DNA from 3 places in the Microbulbifer sp. ABH2_005 genome. Region 2 is predicted to be linked to each of the others. Evidence: predicted binding sites of a transcription regulator. Region 2 holds the regulator's gene; each other region holds the start of a gene.
The links. Region 2 encodes LexA, which represses DNA repair genes until DNA is damaged. Its sites were predicted from a motif close to ACTGTNTNTANANACAGT; they were not measured.

Region 1: a site for LexA is predicted at 6,034-6,051, ahead of ruvC (crossover junction endodeoxyribonuclease RuvC). Genes of this name have one in related genera too.
Region 3: a site for LexA is predicted at 2,119-2,136, ahead of uvrD (DNA helicase II). Genes of this name have one in related genera too.

The regions. Positions count from the first base shown of each region.
Region 1 covers NZ_JBSWWI010000001.1:3,581,695-3,589,704, forward strand. Annotated here, with positions in the region: gene tolB (Tol-Pal system beta propeller repeat protein TolB) at 61-1,356, opposite strand; gene tolA (cell envelope integrity protein TolA) at 1,353-2,147, opposite strand; gene tolR (protein TolR) at 2,155-2,586, opposite strand; gene tolQ (protein TolQ) at 2,607-3,296, opposite strand; gene ybgC (tol-pal system-associated acyl-CoA thioesterase) at 3,301-3,705, opposite strand; gene ruvB (Holliday junction branch migration DNA helicase RuvB) at 3,761-4,783, opposite strand; gene ruvA (Holliday junction branch migration protein RuvA) at 4,808-5,419, opposite strand; gene ruvC (crossover junction endodeoxyribonuclease RuvC) at 5,489-6,016, opposite strand; gene ACXAFI_RS15540 (YebC/PmpR family DNA-binding transcriptional regulator) at 6,182-6,925, opposite strand; gene aspS (aspartate--tRNA ligase) at 7,030-8,010, opposite strand, start outside.
Region 2 covers NZ_JBSWWI010000001.1:2,371,573-2,379,582, reverse strand. Annotated here, with positions in the region: gene topA (type I DNA topoisomerase) at 1-2,182, shown strand, start outside; gene ACXAFI_RS10330 (DUF6586 family protein) at 2,183-2,671, shown strand; gene ACXAFI_RS10325 (hypothetical protein) at 2,775-3,029, shown strand; gene lexA (transcriptional repressor LexA) at 3,122-3,727, opposite strand; gene ACXAFI_RS10315 (LOG family protein) at 3,848-4,552, shown strand; gene ACXAFI_RS10310 (class I adenylate-forming enzyme family protein) at 4,837-6,399, shown strand; gene ACXAFI_RS10305 (TetR/AcrR family transcriptional regulator) at 6,891-7,523, shown strand; gene nagZ (beta-N-acetylhexosaminidase) at 7,558-8,010, shown strand, end outside.
Region 3 covers NZ_JBSWWI010000002.1:128,530-136,539, forward strand. Annotated here, with positions in the region: gene ACXAFI_RS18045 (multidrug effflux MFS transporter) at 1-1,061, opposite strand, end outside; gene hexR (transcriptional regulator HexR) at 1,176-2,030, opposite strand; gene uvrD (DNA helicase II) at 2,170-4,374, shown strand; gene ACXAFI_RS18060 (TRAP transporter substrate-binding protein) at 4,514-5,641, shown strand; gene ACXAFI_RS18065 (hypothetical protein) at 5,834-6,538, shown strand; gene ACXAFI_RS18070 (hypothetical protein) at 6,626-7,492, shown strand; gene ACXAFI_RS18075 (acyl-CoA thioesterase) at 7,530-7,928, opposite strand.

The DNA of each region.
Region 1 (8,010 bases), 1.2 Mb from region 2:
AAAGATTTTTTTAAGTTGGTCTTATAAATACCCTACGCCCCAGAGCGCTGGGTCCCCACCTCAATCAAAGTATGGCGACCATGCCGGTTCCCGGACATCGCCTCTCTGTGAGGGTAAGTTGTACTTCACCCCGGCATCCAGCGATACCGCAGCCAGAATGCCCTTGTCTCCGCGCTTGGTTGCGTACATCAGCATGGCTCCATTCGGAGCGATGCTGGGGGATTCGTCCAGGGTGGTCTCCGTAAGGACACGCATCCTGCCCGAGTTAATATCCATCGTGGCGATGGTAAAGGTTCCCCGGTTGCGATGTACCATGACCAACGTCTTCCCATCAGGAGAAACTCGTGGCCGCGCATTGTAGTCGCCATCGAAGGTTAAGCGGTCGACTTGGCCAGTGGCAAGAGTCAATTGATAAATTTGTGGCTTCCCTCCCCTATCTGAGGTGAAAACCAGCGATTTACCATCCGGCATCCAGTTTGGCTCGGTATCAATGGAGAAGTGTCTGGTCATGCGGGTGAACTTGCCACTCGCCAAGTCCAGAACATAGATCTCCGGGTTGCCGTCCTTGGAGAGCACCATAGCCAACTTGGTTCCATCGGGAGACCAGGTCGGTGAACTGTTGATGCCCTTGAAGTTGGTCAGCTGTTTGCGCTCGCCGCTGCGCAGATTTTCGCGGAAAATCGCCGGGCGGCCGGTCTCGAAGGAAACGTAAGCCAGCTCCTGGCCGTTGGGCGACCACATGGGTGACATTACCGGCGCGCTGAAGCGGCGGATCTGCTTGGCGCGCGCGCCATCAATATCGGAACGCATCAGCACATAGCTGGGTTTACCACCGCGACTCTCCTCCTGCACATACACCATTTCGGTGGAGAAGGCGCCACGTATTCCGGTAATGGCCTCGAAGATTTCATCTGCGGCGCGGTGGGCGATATCGCGCAGCTGGGTCTGGCCACCGCGCACCTGCTTGGTGAACATCTTGTGCTGGCCAAATACATTAACCAGGTCAAAAGTCAGCAAATAGCCGGAGGCCTGGGGCTCTATACGGCCAGTAACAATGTATTCGGTGCCGAGAATACGCCAATCGCGGAACACCACATCTTCCGGGGTTTTAGGGAAGGACAGCATGTCCTCCTTGGGCACCGGAGAAAAAAGGCCACTGCGACGCAGGTCGGCGGAAATAATCCCGGAGACATCTTCTCTAAGGACACCACCGCCCGACCAGCTGAATGGAGATATCGCGATCGGGGTGGGGTCATCGATTCCGCTGGTGATATCCACCACCAGCTGGGCGCGAGCCCCCAGGCTGACCGAGGCGATTGCAATAATGGCGACTGTCTTCAGTAAGCTCTTGATCATTGGCGCAGATCTTCAGGGTTAAAGTTTAATGTTGTAGTGCGGACGTGCCGTTCGAAGGCTGCCGGCTCCTCTCGAGCCAGTTCGGCCACTTCGGGAAATACTTCCACTTTGCGAATGGCGGTTAGAACCGAGCGATCGAATGGAGCATTGCCACTACTCTCGATAATATTCGCTGCCACCACCCGGCCAGTGGGGACAAAATTGATTTTCACTACAGTACGCATACCATTACGGGCACTGGGTGGTCGACTCCAGACAGACTGTATGCGCTGCTGAATCGCTTCGCCAACTGACCCTACCGCTCGCAATCCCTCATTGGCATCAAGCAGCTCTTGCTCATCCTCTAGCGCTTCATTAAAAGAACTCTCCCGCTCTTTGACCAGCTGTTCCTCGAGTTCTTTTTCCTTGCGCTCTTTCTCTTTGCGCTCCTTCTCACGACGGGCCTTTGCTTCCTTAGCCTTGCGATCGGCCTCGGCTTTGGCCTTGCGTTTTTTCTCCGCTTCCTGCTTTTTCTTTTGCTCCAGGGCCGCGCGGCGTTTGCGCTCCACTTCGGCCTTGCGTTTCTGCTCAGCCTCGCGCTGGGCGCGCTGCTGAATTTTGTCTACTTTCTTGGGCAGTTTCTTCTTTGGTGTCGCCGCCTCGATAGTTACCAGCTTGGCCTGCACAAACTTCGGCATCGGCTTGCGCTCCGGCATACTGCTGGCTTCCCAACCAAAGGTCATAGCTATGATCAGCGCTCCGTGTAACAGGAGGCTGATCACTATCGCCAGTACGTAAAAGCCTTTATTCACCGGCACCCTACCCCTGCGGTGGCTCTGTCACCAGACCGACACTGGGCGCACCCGCCTGCTGCAGCTCGGTCATGGCATTGACGATCAGACCGTAGCGGGCCTCGCTATCGCCCCATACCAGCACAGGAGTTTTCGGCTTCTGCCGCAATACCTTAGCCACCGTCTCCTTGATCTCAGTGAGAGGCTTGGCCTCCTGCTCATCGCTACCCAGATTTAGGTAATAGGTGCCATCGGCACGCACCGAAATAATCAGAGGCTCCTCATCGGTGTCCTCCATCGGCGCCGAGGGCGCGTTTGGCAGGTCCACTTTGACTCCCTGCATCAACAATGGTGCCGTGACCATGAAGACAATTAGCAGCACCAGCATCACATCGATGTATGGCACCACATTGATCTCGGAGACCAGCTTTTTCTTGGTTCCCTTGCGAAACACACTCATAGGGTTCGCCTACTCACTACTCAGCCGGAGTGCACTTTGCGGTGCAGAATAGAGGAAAACTCCTCGGCGAAAGTTTCGTAGCTGGACAACAGCCACTCCGCCTTGGCCGAGTAGCGGTTGTAGGCCATCACCGCGGGAATCGCAGCGAACAAACCCATCGCCGTAGCCACCAGTGCCTCACTGATACCGGGGGCAACCGTGGCAATGGTGGCCTGATGCATAGTGGCGAGGCCGCGGAAGGAATTCATAATCCCCCAGACGGTACCGAACAAACCGATATAGGGGCTAACAGAACCAACCGTCGCCAGGAACGGCAGGTTCATCTCTACCTTTTCCTGCTCCCGTGACATGGCTACGCGCATGGCGCGCTCGGTGCCTTCCATAACCGCTTCCGGGCCACTGCTGCCCTGCTGGCGCAGGCGGGTAAACTCGGTAAAACCAGCGCGAAACAGGGACTCAACCCCGTCGGTCTTACCTTTCTCGGCGCGCTCATTGCCTTCGCGGAACAGTTTGTTCAGGTCCGCGCCGGACCAGAAGCGGCGCTCAAAGTTATTGAGCGCACGCTTGGCCTGGGACAAGTAGAGCCCGCGCTGGATAATCATGACCCAGGACACCACAGAAGCCAGTAACAGCAGCAGCATAACGAGCTGTACTAACAGGCTGGCGTTCTGGATTAGCCCCCAAAGAGAAAGTTGTTCACCGGCGTTCATCTTCTTAAATAACTGCCTTTAATGCTGAATAAATGGGTTCCGGCAGGGCACAGGGCCTGCGGCTGTCGTCAGCGACACAGGCCACTTTGACCACACCTTCGCAAATTAGCTCATCGCCGCGCCAAATTTTTTGTTCAAAGGTCACGGCGGCACGGCCCAGTTTGCCAATCGTCGCAGTAGCGCGCAATGCATCGTCGAGGCAAGCCGAGCGGCGGTATTGAACCTCGGCGGAATGCACCACCAACAACAGCCCTTCCTGTGGCATCGCCGGCTTATCATACCCGAGGGAGCGCAGCAGTTCTGTGCGCGCGCGCTCCATATACTTTAAATAATTCACGTAATACACGATGCCGGCCGCATCGGTATCTTCGATATAAACCCTTACCGGAATACCGAACTCTTCCTTCATTCAATTTCCCTCACTTCCACAGTCACCCAGCTCAGCAGCATAGAGAGCTGGGTTATCAGCTGATTTTATCCGGCTTGGGCAGACCAAAGTGTTCGTAAGCTAGCCCGGTAACCACTCGCCCACGGGGCGTCCGGGCAATATAGCCCTGCTGAATCAGGTAGGGCTCCAACACATCCTCCAGAGTATCCCGCTCTTCGCTCACGGCAGCGGCGAGGCTATCCACCCCCACTGGGCCGCCATCAAACTTCTCGATCATCGCCAGCAGCATGCGCCGGTCGAGGGAATCAAAGCCTTTTGTATCCACATTGAGCATATTCAAAGCGGCATCGGCAATGTTTGAATCCACTGCCCCATCGCCCTTTACTTCGGCATAGTCACGCACACGGCGCAACAACCGGTTGGCGATCCTCGGCGTGCCGCGGGCGCGGCGCGCCACCTGTAAGGCGCCGCTTTCATCCATTTCCACACCCATCAGCCTGGCGGAGCGGCGCACGATACTGGTGAGATCTTGCACGTTGTAGAATTCCAGCCGCTGCACTATGCCGAAGCGGTCGCGCAGGGGCGAAGTGAGCAGGCCCGCTCTGGTGGTGGCCCCCACCAGAGTAAAAGGTGGCAGATCCAGCTTGATGGAGCGCGCCGCCGGTCCCTCGCCGATCATAATATCCAGCTGGTAATCTTCCATGGCCGGATACAGGACCTCCTCCACATGGGGGCTGAGACGATGGATTTCATCGATAAACAGCACATCCCCCGGCTCCAGGTTGGTCATCAAGGCGGCCAGATCACCGGCCTTCTCCAGTACCGGCCCCGAAGTGGTCTTAATCGCCACTCCCATCTCTGCGGCAATAATATTGGCCAGAGTGGTTTTGCCCAGGCCCGGGGGACCGAATACCAAAGTGTGATCCAGGGCCTCTTTGCGCAGTTTGGCCGCCTGAATAAAAATCTCCATCTGCTCGCGCACCACCGGCTGGCCCACATAATCGGCCAGGGCTTTGGGGCGCACGGCGCGGTCATACTGCTCTTCCTGCCCCGTGGGCCCCGCAGGTTCGGGGGCGACCAAACGATCGGCTTCAATCATCGCAACAACTCCAAGCCACTCGGTTTAGGCGGGCGCCATGCCTTTTAAGGCCAGACGTATCAAAGCGGCACTATCGGCTTCGGGCTGTTCCTTACCCGCGCGAGCTACCATTTTGCTGGCTTCGGTGGGTTTGTAACCCAGAGCCACCAGGGCGCTCTCCGCTTCGCCTGCGTGGTCAACTTTGGGTGCGGCAGCCGCAGCCAGCAACGGGATATCGTTGGCATCGCCGAAATCCGGGGTCAACTTATCGCGCAACTCAACAATCAAACGCTCGGCCGTCTTCTTGCCAACACCGGGCACTTTTACCAGGGCCGCAACATTATCTTCCGCCACACAGCGCGCCAGGGCCGCACCATCGAGGCCGGATAAAATCGCCAGGGCCATCTTGGGCCCCACACCACTGACTTTGATCAGGGTGCGGAACAGCTTGCGATCGGCATCGCGAATAAAGCCGTAGAGCTGCTGGGCCGTTTCTGAAACTGCCAGGTGCGTATGCACTTGGACCGGCTGCCCAAGAGGAGGCAATTCAAAAATTGTGGTCATGGGCGCGAGCACTTCGTAGCCCACACCCTGCACATCTATCAGCAACAGAGGGGGCTGAACCGCGGCCAGGGTGCCACTCAATCTTCCAATCATGGTGTTATTCCAGGTTTATCTATCGCTGCTCACAGTGAGGACGTGAGGAGCGGGATTTTGTAGAGTTCGCTAAACGCTGAGGCGGCCGCGGCGAAAACGACTGCGCGCTCCACCGGCGGTAAATAGCAGGGTCTGCTCCGTGTGCATATGGCACAGGGCCACGGCGAGCGCATCGGCAGCATCCTCCTGGGGAGTCCCCGGCAAAGACAGCAGGGTTTTGACCATGTGCTGTACCTGCAGCTTGTCGGCCGCACCACTGCCCACCACCGCCTGCTTGACCTTGCGCGCCTCATACTCGGCCACTGCGAGGCCGCTATTCGCCCCGGCCACTATGGCGGCTCCGCGCGCCTGCCCTAATTTCAGGGCTGAGCCCGCGCTCTTCGACATAAACACGTTTTCAATGGCCATCTGCGCCGGCTGGTATTGCTGGGCGATCTGAGTAACCGCATCGAAAATGAGTTTTAAGCGTTCGGGTAAAGGGCCCTCGGGAATACGAATCACCCCACTGGCCACATAGCGGGCAACACTCCGTTCTACATCAATAATTCCATAGCCCGTTTTGCGCGAGCCGGGGTCAATACCCAGGATTCGGGTCAAGAGGCGTTCCCCAAATATCTGTATGTTTATATAGTGGTGGGAGTGTCCCAAGGTGGAGGCAAAGCGTCAAGGGAGATCGCAGGCTGAGCCGAAAAAGCAGGTATTTGGAAAGGGGGTTAAGGTAAGCCTGGGGCAAGCAACGCCCGCCCCGGCCGCAGCAGGGTCTTAGCCCAACTCTTCCATCACCTCTTCGGGAATATCCGCGTTGGTGTAGACATTTTGTACATCATCGAGATCTTCCAGCATCTCGATCAGAGCCAACACTTTCTCCGCGCCCTCTTTATCGAGCGGGATTGTGGTGGACGGGATCATGGCGATTTCGGCGCTGTCCGGGGTGAAGCCCGCAGCTACCAGGGCGTCTTTCACCGTGAGGTAATCCTGGAATTCGGTGGTCACTTCCACACTGCCATCATCGTTGGTCTCGATATCCTCGGCACCCGCTTCCAGTGCCGCCTCCATCAGGGACTCTTCATCCACGCCAACGTCGTAGAACATCTGGCCTTTACGGGTAAACAGGTAGCTTACGGAACCATCGGTGCCCAGGTTGCCCCCACGCTTGGAGAAGGCGTGGCGCACTTCAGCCACGGTGCGATTGCGGTTGTCAGTTAGGCACTCCACCAGTACCGCTACCCCGCCGACACCGTAACCTTCGTAAACCACGGCCTCATAGTTATCACCATCGGCATTACCGGCACCGCGGGCGATGGCTTTATCGATGGTGTCGCGCTTCATGTTCGCGCCTAGGGCCTTATCGATAGTGGCGCGCAACGTCGGATTATCGTCCGGGTTTGGGCCCGCCTTTGCAGCCACGGTCAGTTCGCGAATAATCTTGGTAAAAATCTTGCCCCGCTTGGCATCCTGAGCCGCTTTACGGTGCTTGATATTGGCCCATTTACTATGTCCGGCCATGTTCCGTCTCTCTTCAGTCAGTGCGTGGAATGGGCCAATAAGCGAAGCGATATGCCCATCACCACGATTTGATGGGCTCGCTTCGCCCGGCCCATCGGGGAAAATTAGCTAATTTTTTCTTCTTTCTGGCGCAGGCGAATACTCAACTCGCGCAGCTGCTTGGCATCCACAGCGCCCGGAGCATCTGTCATCACACAGGCGGCACTCTGGGTTTTGGGGAAGGCGATCACATCGCGAATGGAATCGCTGCCGGTCATCAGCATCACCAGTCGATCCAGGCCAAAGGCCAGGCCACCGTGGGGCGGAGCACCGTACTTCAAGGCATCCAGCAGGAAGCCAAACTTCTCGCGCTGCTCTTCTTCATCGATACCGAGAATACGGAATACCGCTTGCTGCATCACCTGATCGTGAATACGCACAGAACCGCCGCCCAGCTCGGTGCCGTTCAGCACCATATCGTAAGCCCGCGACAATGCGCCCAGCGGGTTCTGCTCCAGCTCTTCAGGGCTACAGGAAGGCGCGGTGAACGGGTGGTGCAGTGCGGTGAGGCTGCCGTCGTCGTTTTCCTCGAACATCGGGAAGGCCACGACCCATAGAGGCGCCCACTCGCTGGTGTACAGATTGAGGTCCTCACCCAGCTTGCAACGCAGTGCACCCAGGGCTTCGGAAACAATCTTGGCGGTATCGGAGCCAAAGAAGATGACGTCGTCATTTTCCGCCTGCAGGCGATCGAGAATCGCTGCGCGAGTTTCCAGCGGCAGGAATTTTACGATGGGAGATTGGAGGCCATTCTGCAGATCGGAACGATCGTTGACCTTGATATAGGCCAGGCCTTTGGCGCCATAGATGCCAACAAATTTGCCGTAGTCATCCAGCTGCTTGCGTGTCAATTTCTTACAACCACCCGGCACCTTGATTGCTGCCACCCGCCCCTTGGGGTCGTTGGCGGGACCGGAGAATACTTTGAAATCCACTTCGGTCATCAGGTCCTTGATCTCTACCATTTCCAGCGGAATACGCAGGTCCGGCTTGTCGGAACCGTAACGCAACATGGCCTGGTAGTGGGTCATGCGCGGGAATTCACC
Region 2 (8,010 bases):
CCTGAATATCAATCGGGTTCATGCTCAGCAGGCCCGTCGTTTTCTCGATCGCATCGTGGGCTATATGGTGTCCCCGCTGTTGTGGGAAAAGGTTGCCCGCGGCCTTTCCGCCGGTCGGGTGCAATCGGTAGCCGTGCGATTGGTGGTTGAGCGCGAGCGTGAAATTCGCGCCTTTATCCCGGAAGAGTACTGGACGCTCTTTGCCGATACCGCCACAAACAAAGCGAACAAGCTCCGCCTTGAAGTTAAAAAGCAGGCTGGAGAAGCTTTCCGCCCCACCAATGAAGTCGACGCGAAAAGCGCGGTTAAATTGTTGCAGGGCAGTGAGTTTGTTGTCAGTGCTCGTGATGACAAGCCCACGAGCTCCAAGCCAGGGGCTCCTTTTATTACTTCTACGCTACAGCAGGCGGCAAGCAATCGCCTTGGCTTTAGTGTTAAGAAAACTATGACCCTAGCGCAGCGCCTCTACGAAGCTGGTCATATCACCTACATGCGTACCGATTCGACTAATTTGAGTAAAGAAGCGGTTGAGTCGGCCCGGCAATATATCGGTGAGAATTTCGGCGATAAGTATTTACCGGAAAATCCCAATAGCTATAGCAGCAAAGAGGGGGCGCAAGAAGCGCACGAGGCAATACGCCCCTCCGATGTCCGTGTCGCCCCTAATATGCTTTCCGGTATGGAGCGCGATGCAGAGCGGCTCTACAACCTGATTTGGCAACAGTTTGTTGCCTGTCAAATGACCCCGGCGAAATACACTTCAACCTCTATTGTGGTGAGCGCTGGTGAATTTGAGTTGCGTGCTCGCGGCCGGGTGATTCGCTTTGATGGCTTTCTCAAGGTCGCGCCTCCGGCAGGTAAAAAAGATGAGGATCTAGTACTGCCTGATGTGAAGGTGGGTGAAAAGCTCTCACTAGAGCAGCTAGACCCGAAACAGCACTTTACGAAACCGCCAGCTCGCTTCAGTGAGGCAGCCCTGGTAAAAGAGCTGGAGAAGCGGGGTATTGGCCGACCCTCCACCTATGCCTCAATCATTTCCACTATCCAGGATCGTGGCTATGTGCGGCTAGAGAACCGCCGTTTTTATGCGGAAAAAATGGGTGATATTGTCACCGACCGTCTCAGTGAAAGTTTTAAAAACCTGATGGACTACGGTTTTACTGCAAACCTGGAGGAATCTCTGGATGCGGTCGCCGACGGCGATAAGGGTTGGAAGCAGCTGCTTGATGAGTTTTATCAGGACTTCTCTTCGCGACTGGAAAAGGCTCAGTCCAGCGATGCGGGTATGCGTCGCAACACGCCGACGGATACCGATATTGAATGCGGTAAGTGCGGCCGCCATATGCAGATTCGCACGGGTTCTACCGGTGTTTTCCTGGGGTGCTCTGGTTATGCGCTGCCTCCCAAGGAGCGCTGCACCAATACAATGAATCTGGTTTCCGGTGATGAGGCGATAGACGCAGATAAGGATGAGGATGCAGAAACCCGTCAGCTGCGGGAGAAGCGCCGTTGTCCCAAGTGCGGCACGGCGATGGATAGCTATCTGCTCGATGAACATCGCAAACTGCATATCTGTGGTAACAATCCGGACTGTAATGGATACGAGGTGGAGCAGGGCACGTTCAAAATCAAAGGTTATGATGGCCCGATTATTGAGTGTGATAAATGCGGAAGCGATATGCAGCTGAAGTCTGGCCGCTTTGGTAAATATTTTGGCTGCACTAATGAAGCTTGTAAGAACACCCGTAAGCTGTTGAAGAATGGCCAGCCGGCACCACCGAAGATGGATCCGGTGCCCATGCCTGAGTTGGCATGCCAGAAGGTTGAAGACCATTACATCCTCCGTGATGGCGCCTCCGGGTTATTCCTGGCTGCCAGTCAGTTCCCGAAAAACCGTGAAACCCGTGCACCGCTGGTCAAAGAGTTGCTACCTCACCAAAGTGAGATCGATCCCAAGTACAGTTTCTTGTTCTCTGCACCTGCACAGGATGATCAGGGGCGGGATACCGTGGTTCGCTTCAGTCGCAAGACCCAAGAGCAATATGTCCAGTCCGAGGAGGATGGAAAGGCGACGGGTTGGAAAGCTTTCTATCGGGATGGCGCCTGGAAGGTTGAGGCGGCAAGTAAGTCCACAGCGGCTAAGAAAAAGCCTGCAGCGAAGAAAGTGGCGGCAAAAAAGTAAATGAGCAATCCCTACACTGGTCTGGTTACATCCGCGCTACGCAAGAGCCAACTGCTTGCCACCAGTAGTTTTGACTCTGCTATTCAGCGAATGGCTCTTGAGGAAGGTGCCCTGTTGCAATTGTGGAAAGCTTACCGGGCTTTCCTGGCTGAGCTTTCCCATCAATTGCAACTGGGGTTTGAGCCTGAGTCCCTACAGGTTATTGTGGATAGTCTGCATAACCAGGGGAAAGCCAGTGTTGAAGTAAGGGAATTGCAGTTGTTGGTCTCAGAGCCGGGGAGTTGGCTGAGCGAGTTTTTACGCGCATGGCATCAACTCTTGCGGCTACCTCCGCTTGCGGAAGATAAGGGGCAGGGTGGCAATCTGATACCAGCGCACAATGTCGCGGGCCCTGTAGCTGTTGATCTTTCCTTCGAAGTGCTGCTCAAATGGCACGCTGCATTAAGTGAGTTGGTACGCAGGCAGCGTGCCAATCTTGAGGAGTGCTGAGGGCTCCTCGCTCCCTTTCTGTCTATCTGTTTGCACCCACTGAAACTTCTAAATTGCCTGTGGTACACTGGGCGCAAACTGATGTGCAGTGAAGGGAAAGCTAATGTCCTCCGAAACTTTTGAGATTATCGAGTTGGCCAATGGCGATGTGGCTCTGCGCCGCGCCGGTCACGAGGAGGCCCCTCTGGTGAGTATTCGTTTCTCAGCCGAGAGTCTCCAATTTTTACGTAAGCACAAAGTAGCGGTGGCTAGGGCAATGCTGGAAGCGGGCATAGAAGCTGTGCAGAATCTTGACGACCTGGAGCCTGGTTACTTCGAAGAGGAAGAATCAATGCCGGTTAACCATACGATTCATTGATCTAATCTATGGTAAGGTGAGCAGGTAAAAGTGTTTCAACAGCGGCTTAGAGCCGCTGTTGTTGTATATGGACATTGGTAAACTGTTTATTCTTAAGGGGTTTGGCGAATCACGCCCACCGCGAGCCCTTCAATTACAAAGTTCTTATCCCGCATATCCACCTGGATAGTCTCAAAGTCTTCGTTTTCGGGTAGTAGTTGCACAGTTGCCTGATTGCCTTTGCGGCGGAAGCGTTTAACAGTTACTTCATCATCAATCCGGGCAACCACAATCTGCCCATTTCTGACTTGCTCGGTTTTCTGTACGGCCAGCAGGTCCCCATCGAGAATACCTGCGTTGCGCATACTCATGCCGTGCACCCTGAGTAAATAATCTGCTGGCGGGTGAAAGAAGCTGGCGGGCAGGTCGCAATAATCCTCAATATGCTCTGTGGCCAGGATAGGGTGGCCTGCAGCGACACGTCCTACGATGGGAAGACCGGATTGGTGATCTGGAATTCGAATGCCCCTGGAGGCGCCGGCGACCATCTCAATGGCCCCTTTTCTCGCCAATGCTTTGAGGTGTTCCTCTGCGGCATTGGGTGAGCGAAAGCCCAGTTCCTGGGCAATTTCTGCGCGGGTGGGGGGGTAGCCTGTGTCATCCAGGTAGGTTTTGATCAGCTCTAATACTTGAGTCTGACGTGCGGTGAGATTGGTCATAGATTTACCTAGAGTTTCTGTATTTTTATACAGTTGCTGGGATTATATACAGATTTTAGGTTTGCGCAAACCCGCCCCTTGCCTCGATTCAAGCTGCTACATTGATTAAGAAAAGAATGAGTGAAAAAAAGAGTAGTTGAAAGAGCTGACAGCACGAGAGAACAAGGGAGAACAATAATGCTTGATGCAAAGATGCCCGAGGCTTGGAGGGTTCTGCGTATACAGTCGGAATTAGTTGACGGGATTGAGCGTCTAATTGCACTAAAAGGGGCTGTAACGGTTTTTGGTGGCGCGCGTTTCACAGAGGATAGTTTGGAATACCAGCAGGGAGTAAAGCTTGGAGGGCTTTTGGCTGCCGAGGGGATACCGGTAATCACCGGTGGTGGCCCAGGTCTTATGGAGGCGTGTAATCGAGGGGCTTTTGGGCAGTCTGGCCCCTCAATTGGATTAAATATTGAACTCCCTTTTGAGCAGGCAGCCAATCCGTATCAGGATATAAGTTTGAACTTTCGTTATTTCTTTGTGCGGAAATTTATGTTTGTTAAGCATGCCGCCGGTTTTGTTGGCCTAGCTGGGGGCTACGGTACTCTGGATGAATTGTTTGAAGCCTTAACACTTGTGCAAACACAAAAAGTAAGGCGATTTCCTATAGTGCTGGTTGGGGAGCGCTATTGGGGTGGGTTGTACAATTGGTTAGTGGATACAGTGCTGGAAAAGGGTTGTATTGATTCAGGTGATCTTGATTTATTCCATATCGTGGATACTGTCGAGGAGGCTGTACACTTGATTTTGAAGTATTTGCGGGCAAAAGCCAGTCAAAAATAATTTAAAAATTGTAAATTTTTGTTGGGGCAAAGAGGTTTGGCTATTGCTCTAGTAAGTTTTCAGAGCTAGTCAAACACTCTGCGGGTTCTCTATTTTGGGGCTTTGATTATTCTGAGCTATTGCCCATCGTATACTCCCCTTTGATCACCAGATGCTAGTTTCAGCGGTTTGTAATGCGTGTCAGGCTGATTAATGAGCCTGCTATTATTCTTATATTTGATCGCTTGTAATTAGGGGTATTTTTACTTATTAGCTAGCCTGTATTCTAAATAGGACGCCAAACTGTGCCGATTTATGGAGACCCCCTACCAAAGCCCGCGAACTTGAAGAATCTCTTACAGGTCGCTCTAGACAGTAAGCCAGATGAGATAGCGCTACTTTGCGGCAGTCGAGCGTGGACCTGGCGAGAATTGCAAAGTGATATTGATACTTTGGCTGAGAGGCTGGCAGCGAAGGGTTTTCGTCGAGGTGAAAGGTTTGCGTCTTTGATGCCGAACCGAGGCGAAATGCTTATTTTTTTTCTCTCATGCATCAAGCTAGGGCTAGTTGCAATTCCATTAAACTATCGCTACACCTCAGCCGAAATTGATCGTGCTCTTGAAGTGAGTGGCGCAGTAGCCTTGTGCGTAGGTGAGGAGCGTAGAGAGGATATTCGATCTAATAAATCTGTTGGCGGATTGAGTAAAGGTATTCTTATTTTTGAGAGTGCTCTTGAAAATACCTGGAATTTTGAAAGTTTGGTTGATTCTGGATTGCCTGCGGTTGGGCCTCCTTCATCAGATTTAGAGGATTGTGCATTCCTTTTCTTTACATCCGGCAGTACCGGAGAGCCGAAGGGTGTCACACACAGTCAGTTTTCTTTTGGGTCTGTTGTGGCAAGTTTCGCTGCTGCTTTAAATCTATCACACAATGATGTTGTTTTACCTGGAGCCTCTATTGCACATGTGGGGTCACTTTCAACAGCCATGGCTGCATTTTCTGTAGGTGCAATGGTTGTCATTCCTCAAAGTTTTGAGGGGCCAGAAATTCTTTCCTTATTGCGATCTCACCGGCCAACTGTGCTGGTGATGATTCCCGCAGCTTTTATCTCGATGGAGCGCAACCATGATGCAAGGCGTGAAGACTTCGCGTCACTTCGATTGTGTGTTACTGGTGGTGATAAATTTCCGCTCAATCTTGCAGTTGAATTTGTCCGCAAGACTGGTCTGATGATCCAGGAGACTTACGGGCTCACAGAGGCTCCAGATTGCCTTTTCAATCCTTCCAGCTCAATAGAGAAGGCTGGGTCCGTTGGTAAAGTTTCTCCAGGTTATATTGCTTGCTTACGTGATGGCGAGGGGAGGGAGGTTGCCTCTGATATAGATGGTAACCTCTGGCTCAGTGGAGCGCCGGTGATGACTGGTTATTGGGCTAATTCTGGAGTAACTCGAGCGGTGCTTGAGAATGGCTGGTTTGATACCGGTGATATTATGCGTGTCGATTCTCATGGTTATTTTTGGTTTCGTGGTCGAAAAAAGCAGATTATTGTCCGAGATGGCTCAAGCCTCTCACCCCAGGAAATTGAAGAAGCTGTTATGGCGCATCCAGCGGTTGATCTCGCTGGAGTAGTTGGCGTTCACAATGATGTTCATGGAGAGGATGTGTGGGCTTTTATCACGCTGAAGAGCGGTGTACCTGCGCCAAGTGTTGAGGATGTTATTGATTGTGCGAGAGAGCGTGTCGGTTACAAGGCCCCTGAAGTGATCATAATCCTGGATAGTATGCCTCTCAATCCCACTGGCAAAATTGATAGGGCAGCACTAAAAAAGCTTGCAGGAGAACAATTATCGATTAGTCAAAAAAAGTGAATGCTGCGAAGTGGTTTGTCGCTACAGATTAAATTTTTTCAATTTATGGCTGTTTCGTAGGGTATTTCAGCTCTGCCTTAAAGGTTGTATTTTTAATTGATAGCTGCAATTCAGATGGACTTGGGCCGCAAAGATGAGGTGCCCCGGCCGTTTCTTTTGTTCATGTGTTCATGTGTTCATGAATTCATGTCTCTGAGTTGATTTAACCTTTCTTGGACCCTCTATCTATCGGGTAGCTTCTCAAAGCGCTTATCTTAAAGTTGCAGTATTCAGACGGAGGCATTAGCAGTTGTTCTGCACCAGTGGGTATTACCTCTTGAACGATGTAGCAATACGTCAGTTTCAACTATGAGGAATTTTCTGTCCGCAGGCGCTTGCATGATGGTGATAAGCGATCCGAACCCCTAAAGGTGTTTTGTACAGTTGGACTGGCAGAGGAATATGCTAATCTGGCCAGAGTTAAACAACTGTTTTAAATGATGGTTTGATATATGAGCCAGACGGACACCGTCAGCCGGATACTGGACGCAGCTGAAGTGCTATTTGCCGAGCGCGGTTTTACGGAAACTTCTCTCAGAACGATTACGAGCACAGCAGGTGTTAACCTGGCGGCAGTCAATTACCACTTTGGCTCAAAAAAAGAGCTGATCCAGGCGGTCTTTGAACGCTTTTTGACCCCATTTACCGAGGCTTTAGAGTCAGAGCTCGACCGACGTATTGCTTCTGGCCAGCCGCTTAGAGTAGAGGGGCTATTAGAAAGCCTTTACAGGGTGGGGCTGGGCAGTTTGAGTGAGCGAGGGCTCGATCCGCAGCGCTTTATGCGTCTGTTGGGATTGGCCTACACACAGTTTCAGGGGCACTTACGTCGCTTTATAGTGTCTCGTTACGGTGAAAGTTACCGGCGCTTTGCCGGCCTGCTGGCTGAGGCCTTACCAGGGGTTGACCCCGTTACGTTCTACTGGCGCCTGTATTTCATGCTGGGAGCCACTATCTTCACCTTGTCGAGCTACGATGCCATAGAGGCTATTCTGAGAGAGGATTTTGGTGCTCAGAGCAGTTTGCCGGAAACCCTGGAGCGTCTTGTGCCGGCCGCTTCTGCGATGCTGAAGGTGGAGGCCAGTTAAGCCATAGAGCTGGTGAATATAAGAGGAATTGGATATGTCCGCATCACTTGGACCAGTGATGATTGATATTGAGGGGCAGGAGCTCACCAATGAGGATTGTGAGCTCTTACGTCACCCGCTTGTGGGCGGCTTGATTTTCTTTGCGCACAATTACCGGGACCGCAATCAGCTGCAGGCGTTGATTACGGATATTCGATCTATACGTCCGGAGATTCTCCTGGCTGTTGACCAGGAGGGGGGACGGGTCCAGCGGTTTCGTGAGGGCTTTACTCGCCTGCCTTCCATGCAGAAATTATCTGCAGAAGCATCTGCAACGCAGTTGCAGGATGTGGGCTGGCTGCTGGCTGCGGAGCTACTGGCTGTAGGGGTGGACTTCAGTTTTACCCCCGTTTTGGATGCGGATGATAGCCATAGCCGGGTTATTGGAGATCGCAGTTTTTGTCCAGACCCCGGCCGCTTGGCAGCTATTGCGAGGCCATTCATTCAA
Region 3 (8,010 bases), on a different contig from region 2:
AGGGCGTTAGCGCTGCCACTGATCTTGGGGAAAAACTCCAGGTAACAGGCGGCGGCGTTGGGCCCGGTAATCCCGATACAGCTCATCACCAGCACCAGCGGCACCATCCACAGGATTAACTCTCGGATCCCCGTCATAGTACCCAATAATAACAAGCCACAGCCGAGCATTTGTAAGGTAACGCCGATCAGCAAAATATTGCGTGGCTGGAACAGGTTGAGCAGGCGGATATTGACCTGCACCATACAGATCAGCCCCAAAATACAGGTGCCAAAAAACAGCGGGAAGTGGCTGGGACTGACATTGAAGTAATCCATAAATACAAAGGGCGCGGTGGTGATGTAGATAAACATAGAGCCACTAACGCAGGCCTGAGTAGCGAGAAACCCGAGGGCGCGGCGGTTACGTAAAACCTGGCCATAGGTGGAGACCAGTGAGGCCAGCGGCATCAACTGGCGTCGTGCACGGGTGAAACGCGAAACGGTTTCGGGTAGCAGTAAGCGCACCAGTACCAGCATGGCGATAGCGTACAGCAACAGAAACACAAAAATGCTTTGCCAGCCTCCCAGCGTCAGCAGCAGCGAGCCAATGACTGGGGCAATCAGGGGGGCGATCAGCATAATAGTGCTGATCATGGAGATAATTTTGGCGGCCTCACGCCCACTGTGCAGATCGCGCACGATGGCCGCGCAAATCACCGTAGCAAAACCACCACCTACTGCCTGCAGAAAACGCAGGATGATCAATTGGTCGACATGATCGGCAAACAGGATCAGCAGCGAACTGACGATATAAATACACAGGCCGATAGTGCCCACCAACCGTCTTCCCCAGCGGTCCGAGAGCGGCCCACCGAAGAGCTGGCCGAGAGCGAAGCCCAATAAAAAACTGGAAACCGAGTATTGAACCCGCGCAACCTCCGTATCCAAGGCCCCCGCCATGGCCGGTATGGCCGGCAAGTAGCTGTCGATGGAAAACGGCGTCAGAGAGACCAGAGCCGCCAGCCATACCACCAACCAGCGTGGTGCCTTTTGCTCAGCGGATAAAGCAGTGGATGTCATGGAATTGCTCTGGGACGATTTGAGGGCTCTTGTTGGCGGTGACAATAGATTGCTGAATACAGCAGGCACGCTAGAGGGGGCGCGACACCTTATCTAGTGCCGCATTCCGCTCCCTCAGTGCTTGTCTTCCCGCAATGTGTACAGGCCCTGTTTGAGTTTCAATAAATGTTCCTGCAACTGGGGGCCTTTGCGCTGGGCAACGCCAATGGCGAGTACATCAATCACCACCAGGTGGGCGATCCGCGAGGACAGCGGCGTATAGATCTCGATATCCTCTTCCACATCGACTTCCAGCGGGATACTGGCCTGCTGTGCCACCGGTGAACCGCTTGGTGCCAGGCCAACTACTAGGGCGCCCTGCTCTTTCGCCATGCCCATGGAGCGCAGCAATGCCTTGGTGCGTCCGCTTTGCGAGATCGCCACCACGATATCGCCCGGCTGCATGGACATGGCCGACATATTCTGGATGTGATGATCCGAGTGGGCCGCGGTGGCCAGCTGCAGGCGGAAGAACTTGTGCTGGGCATCGGCGGCTACCGCGCCGGAGGCGCCGAAGCCAAAGAATTCTACCCGCTTGGAAGCGGCAATGGCGGTCACTGCGGCTTCCAGGGCGCGGTCGTCGATGCGGTCGCGCACTTTCAGTAGGGTATCTACGGTGGAGTCGAATACTTTGCGTTTGTACTCGGCGATAGTGTCGGTCTCAGTCACCGCAATTTGGCCGAAACTGGGGCTTGAAGCTAGTTGCTGTGCCAGATTCAGCTTAAATTCCTGAAAGCCGGAACAACCCACTGCACGGCAAAAGCGCACCACGGTGGGCTCGCTCACTTGGGCCTCTGTGGCCAAATCGACGATACGCATATGAATGATTTCGTCGGGGTTGGCGAGAATATACTCCGCCACCTTGCGCTCAGATTTGCGCATGGATGACAGCTGTTCGCTGATTTTTTGCGTGACTTCCGCCGGTTTCACAGGACTACCTTCTCTATGCCAGATGCCGCAGTTTAGCCGCTGCGCCCTCTGCTGGCGAGCGGCTTGGCATTGTCAGTCGGGGCAAAATCCTGTTTATTTACACAGGTCTCGCACAGCAGCTCTGGTACAATCTTCGCCCATGGACGTATCTCAGATTTTAGACCCCCTCAACGACGCCCAGCGCGAAGCGGTAGCTGCCGCGCCAGGCAATCAATTGGTTCTGGCCGGTGCCGGCTCGGGCAAGACCCGCGTGCTGGTGCACCGTATTGCCTGGCTGATGCAGGTGGAGGGCGCCTCGCCCTACTCCATTATGGCGGTGACCTTCACCAACAAGGCCGCCCGCGAGATGCGCGCAAGAATTGAGGAGCTGCTGGGGGTGAATACCTTCGGTATGTGGGTGGGCACCTTCCACGGTTTGGCCCACCGGCTACTCAAGGCCCACTGGCAAGAGGCCAAGTTGCCGCAGAACTTCCAGATTCTGGATTCCGACGACCAGCTGCGCCTGATCAAGCGGGTACAGGCAGATCTGGGGCTGGACGATAAAAAGTGGCCGCCGCGGGAAACCCAGTGGTGGATTGGCGCGCAGAAAGATGAAGGCCTGCGCCCGCAATATATCAATGCCGGCGCCGATCCCTGGTTGCAGACCATGGTGCGCATCTACTTCGCCTATGAAGAGGCCTGTCAGCGCGGTGGGCTGGTAGATTTTGGCGAGTTGCTGCTGCGCGCCCACGAACTTTGGCTGAATAACGACAGTATTCTGGCCCACTACCGCCGGCGTTTCCCCCATATCCTGGTGGATGAGTTCCAGGATACCAACACGATTCAATACGCCTGGTTACGCCTGCTCGCTGGGGAGCAGTGCCATATCACCGCTGTGGGTGACGATGACCAGTCCATTTACGGTTGGCGCGGCGCCAAGATCGAGAATATCCAGCACTTTTCTACAGATCTGCGTGAAGTGCAGACGGTGCGCCTGGAACAGAATTATCGCTCCACTTCCACTATTCTGAACGCCGCCAATGCGGTGATCGCTAATAACAGCGGTCGCCTAGGCAAGGAGTTGTGGACCAAGGGTGAAGAAGGCGAGCCTATCGCCGTCTACGCCGCCTACAACGAGCAGGATGAGTCGCGCTTTATCGTCGAGCGTATCAATGACTGGGTGCGCGATGGCAATCGCCGCGACAGCATTGCCATCCTCTACCGCTCCAACGCCCAATCCCGGGTGCTTGAAGAGGGGCTACTGCGCGAACAGGTGCCCTACCGTATCTACGGTGGCCAGCGCTTCTACGATCGCCTGGAAATCAAAAATGCCCTGTCCTACCTGCGCCTGATCAGCAATCGCAATGATGACACCGCCTTTGAGCGGGTGGTAAATACCCCCACTCGTGGCATTGGTGCGCGCACGGTGGAGATGGTGCGCTCCTATGCCCGCGAGCAGGGCTGCTCCCTGTGGCAGGCGGCCAAGCTGATGTTGCAACAGCGGGTTCTGGCTGCGCGCGCCGGTAATGCCTTGCAGAGCTTCCTGGATCTGATCAACCAGCTGGCTGCAAATGCCGAAGATAAAGAGCTGGACGCCATTGCCGAGGATGTGATCGAGACCAGCGGCCTGCTGGAATTCCACGGCAAAGAAAAAGGTGAGAAGGGGCAGACACGGGTGGAAAACTTGCAGGAGCTAGTGACTGCTTGTCGCTCCTTTATCGGCGTGGACCTGCCCGAGGGTGAGGAAGGTGAGGAGGAGATTCCCCTGCTCAACCAGTTCCTCGACAGTGCCGCCCTTGATGCCGGTGAAGGCCAGGCGGATGAGTTTGAGGATGCGGTCCAGCTGATGACCCTGCACTCCGCCAAGGGCCTGGAATTTCCCCTGGTATTTATGGCGGGTGTCGAGGAAAACCTGTTCCCGCACAAGATGTCCGCGCAGGAGCCCGGCCGCATGGAGGAAGAGCGACGTCTCTGCTATGTGGGTATCACCCGTGCCATGCGCAAGTTGTACATTACCTACGCGGAAAACCGCCGCCTGTTTGGCAGCGAGACCTATAACAGCCCGTCTCGCTTTATCGGTGAGATTCCTGCAAACCTGGTGCACGAAGTACGCCTGAAGACTGAAATTTCCCGACCGCTCTATCAGGCGGACTACGGTAAAGTGGGTCAGTTTTCCGACCCGGCTCCAGACTTTGATGACCTGCCACCACTGGCCCTGGGCGGTCGAGTGGAGCATGCAAGGTTTGGCGAAGGCACCGTAGTGCAGTTCGAAGGCAATGGTCCACGCGCGCGGGTGCAGGTCAATTTTGATGATGCCGGCAGTAAATGGCTGGTGGTGGCTATGGCTAAGTTGCAGCCTCTATAGATCGTTAGCTTTGGTAAAAACCGGGCCACATAAAAGATATTTTTCTACGGTGGTTTCGGTTTTTGCCAAGGTCTCTAATATTTAAAAAAGATCATTAATCGATGATCAACGCCAAAAATAAAAAAGATAACTAAAAGCGATGAAAAAAGTTAACTGGTATCCCGCTATTATTTTGGGCCTCATCGCCCTGCTGGTTATTACCTTTGCCGCACTGGTCACTTCCCGTGCGGCACAGGGGCCAGCACAACACTTTTCTGATACGGACAACAAAGAATTGTTCGAGTGGAAGCTGGTCACCACCTGGCCAAAAAATTTCCCCGGCCTCGGCCAGGCACCGGAACGCTTCGCAAAAAATGTTGAGAAGATGTCATCCGGCCGTCTCAAAATAAAAGTTTATGGTGCGGGCGAGCTGGTGCCAGCACTGGGTATTTTTGGCGCGGTATCTGAGGGCGCTGCACAGATGGGGCATGGTGCTGCCTATTATTGGAAAGGCAAGATTCCAGCGGCCCAGTTTTTTACTGCAGTGCCTTTTGGCTTAAACGCCCAGGAAATGAATGGCTGGCTGCATCACGGTGGCGGTTTAGAGCTTTGGGCGGAGATTTATGAACCGTTTAATCTGATCCCTTTGGCCGGAGGCTCCACCGGGGTGCAGATGGCGGGTTGGTTTAATAAACCGATTAATTCCGTTGAGGATTTGCAGGGCCTAAAAATGCGTATTCCCGGCCTGGGAGGTGAAGTTTTAAATCGGGCCGGTGGTACCGCTGTGACTATTCCCGGTGGCGAACTTTATACCGCTTTGCAAACGGGCGTAATCGATGCGACGGAATGGGTCGGCCCCTACAACGATCTCGCTTTCGGTTTCCACCAGGTTGCCGAGTATTATTACTACCCCGGTTGGCATGAGCCCGGCTCGATGATGGAATTTATCGTCAACAAAAAAGCCTTTGAGAAATTACCCAAAGACCTGCAAGTCATTGTGAGGGTCGCAGCCCGCGAAGCAAACCAGGATATGTTGGATGAGTACACCGCGCGTAATAACCGTGCCCTGCGAGAGCTGGTGGAAACACACGGGGTAAAGGTTAGGCGCCTGCCAGATGATGTACTTTCACATCTGAAGAAAATCAATACGCAGATTATGCAGGAGACTGCAAACAAAGACCCGGAATTTGCGCGTATCTATAAAGCTTTTAAGGACTTTGAGCGAGATGTGCGGCCCTATCACCAGATTAGTGAAGAGGCTTATTACCAGGCGCGAGAGTTAAATTAACTTTGAACCAATTCAAAGTCAGGGTAAGCGAGTATTGGCTTTTGATGACATCTCCCGCTTTTTTATTATAAAAAAGTGAAACCAGCGAGTCGCTTATATTTTATCCCGTTTGTCTTTTTTTTCGTCAATATTTAAATAATAATGCCGCGGCTTTTTTATCTGACTAAAGAAAATATGACTGGGGAGTTATAAATGTTTAGAGTTTTTAGCCTTTTTGTTTTGGGGGTAGTATTTCTTTCTGGTTGTGCGGGGGCGCCGCAACTACCTGTTGAGCCTGATCAAAGATTTTGGCAACAACAAGAAAAGCGTGTGGGGATAATAATATCTTCGGCACCAACACCAGATGTATATCTTCCTGGTGCAAGTTGTTTGCTGTGCTTAGCAGCTGCTGAAGTGGCGAATTCTTCACTTAGTAAGCATACCGAATCACTCTCGATAGATGACGTAATGGTCATTGCTGTCGATGTGAACGAACTTCTTCAATCTAAAGATATTGAAGTGTTAGAAATTCCTCAGGAGCTCAATTTGCGCAGGTTGCCTAAGCATAAATCTGAAGCCCCTAATTCTACTAAGAGAGATTTTTCACATTTTGCAGCGCAATATAATATTAGTCATCTTTTGGTGTTAGATTTCAATGCAGTGGGTATGCTTAGAACTTACTCCAGTTATATACCTACTAGTGAACCCAAAGGATACTTTGAAGCTTTAGGTTATTTAGTGGATCTGTCAGATAATACCTATGAATGGTATCAACCCGTAAAAGTCCTCAAAGCGGCTTCTAATGAATGGGATGAGTCTCCAAATTTTCCTGCCCTAACAAATGCTTATTATCAGGCGATTGCAGAGGGGAAAGAAATTCTAATTTCCTCTTTTGGTGCTGAAAATGCTATTCAGTAAGTCTTAATTCTTTGTATTTATTGGGCGTTAATGTATTTATTGACGCCCAAGCTTAAATTCTTAAAGACTGTTTTTTCAAGAATTAAAATGAAATATCAAATATTATTTGTCTTATGTGTGTTGGTTGTAGGGTGTGCTAGTAACAAAACTTCCCCATATGTTGAATATGTTAATCAGCCTATTAGCATTCCTGCAAATTCCACGATAGCAATCAAAGTAGAAGAATTTGAAATCCCTCCATTCCGTGGACAGGTTAATTTTGACAACCTTGATGTAAATCATGGCCAAATGGCCTATATAGGTGTGACTCCTGGGGCTTTTGCGGGCTCTATTCTTGCCCATGCTTTAATTGTAGGAGCTGCAGGAGATAGTAAAAAAAAGGCTGAGCAGGAAGAGGCTGACAAGATCTTAGATCTCTATCGAGAAGCTATCGCGACTTTTACTGCAGCGAATCTTACAAAAGCTGCAGTAGTTGATTTTCAGCAAAAAAATATTGCATTCAATGTTTGGGAGGCAGAAAACAGCGATCCCTGGATTGTTCAATCCTATCCCATGTTCTTTCTCTCGCAAGACAGAAGTACCTTGACGCTAAAGAATGCTGTATCAATTTTCGAGAAAAATAATAGAGAAAATCCCGCCTATCAAAATCTGATTGAGGTTGTTTCTTCTCCTGTAAACGAAGACAAATCAAATGTAATACCAGTCGCAGCTCTTAATGAATTGAGCATCAAGTTATTTGTTGATTCACTAGTTGTGATGAAGACAGAATTATCAGGAGAGCACAAGTTAGATAGCAAAGAAAAAACGTTAAGTTTTTATTCTGGTGGAAAGAAAGTCTATGAGCGTGGCCGGATTCTTTCAGAGAGTTGTGATCGAATGAGTTTTAGAACCTTACGTGGTTGGGTGAAGTCAGTACCAATTGAAAGGAAAGCGCCGACCTGTTCAGTCAGTTAGTAGACTCTTGGGGGAGGAGCCTCCCCCAACACCTATACTAGGGCAGCGGCCTGGTATGACCTCTATCGTCAATAGCGACAAAAACAAACTCACCTTCGGTGACTTTTACCTGCTCACCAGAATCCACCCGTGTCAGCCATACCTCAACCATCGTCCTGATAGAGGAGCGCCCCACCTCAATAGCCTCGGCATAGCAGCTGACTGTTGAGCCAACCGGAACCGGGCGTAAGAACACCATACTGCCTACTGCGACGGTAGTTACCCTGCCGCGTGCGATGCTTTGGGCCAGAATTGCTCCAGCGAGGTCCATTTGCGACATCAGCCAACCGGCGAATACGTCTCCCTGGGGGTTGGTATCACGAGGCATAGCCAGGGTTTGCAGGGTAAGCGTGCCTGTTGGTTGCGGGTTTTCATCAAGGGCTGAAAGTGCGGACATCGACTACTCACAGATTGTTAGAGTTATTGGTTTCCACCTGAGGGAAGGTGGCGCATTCTAGCACAAATTGTCCAGTAAATGA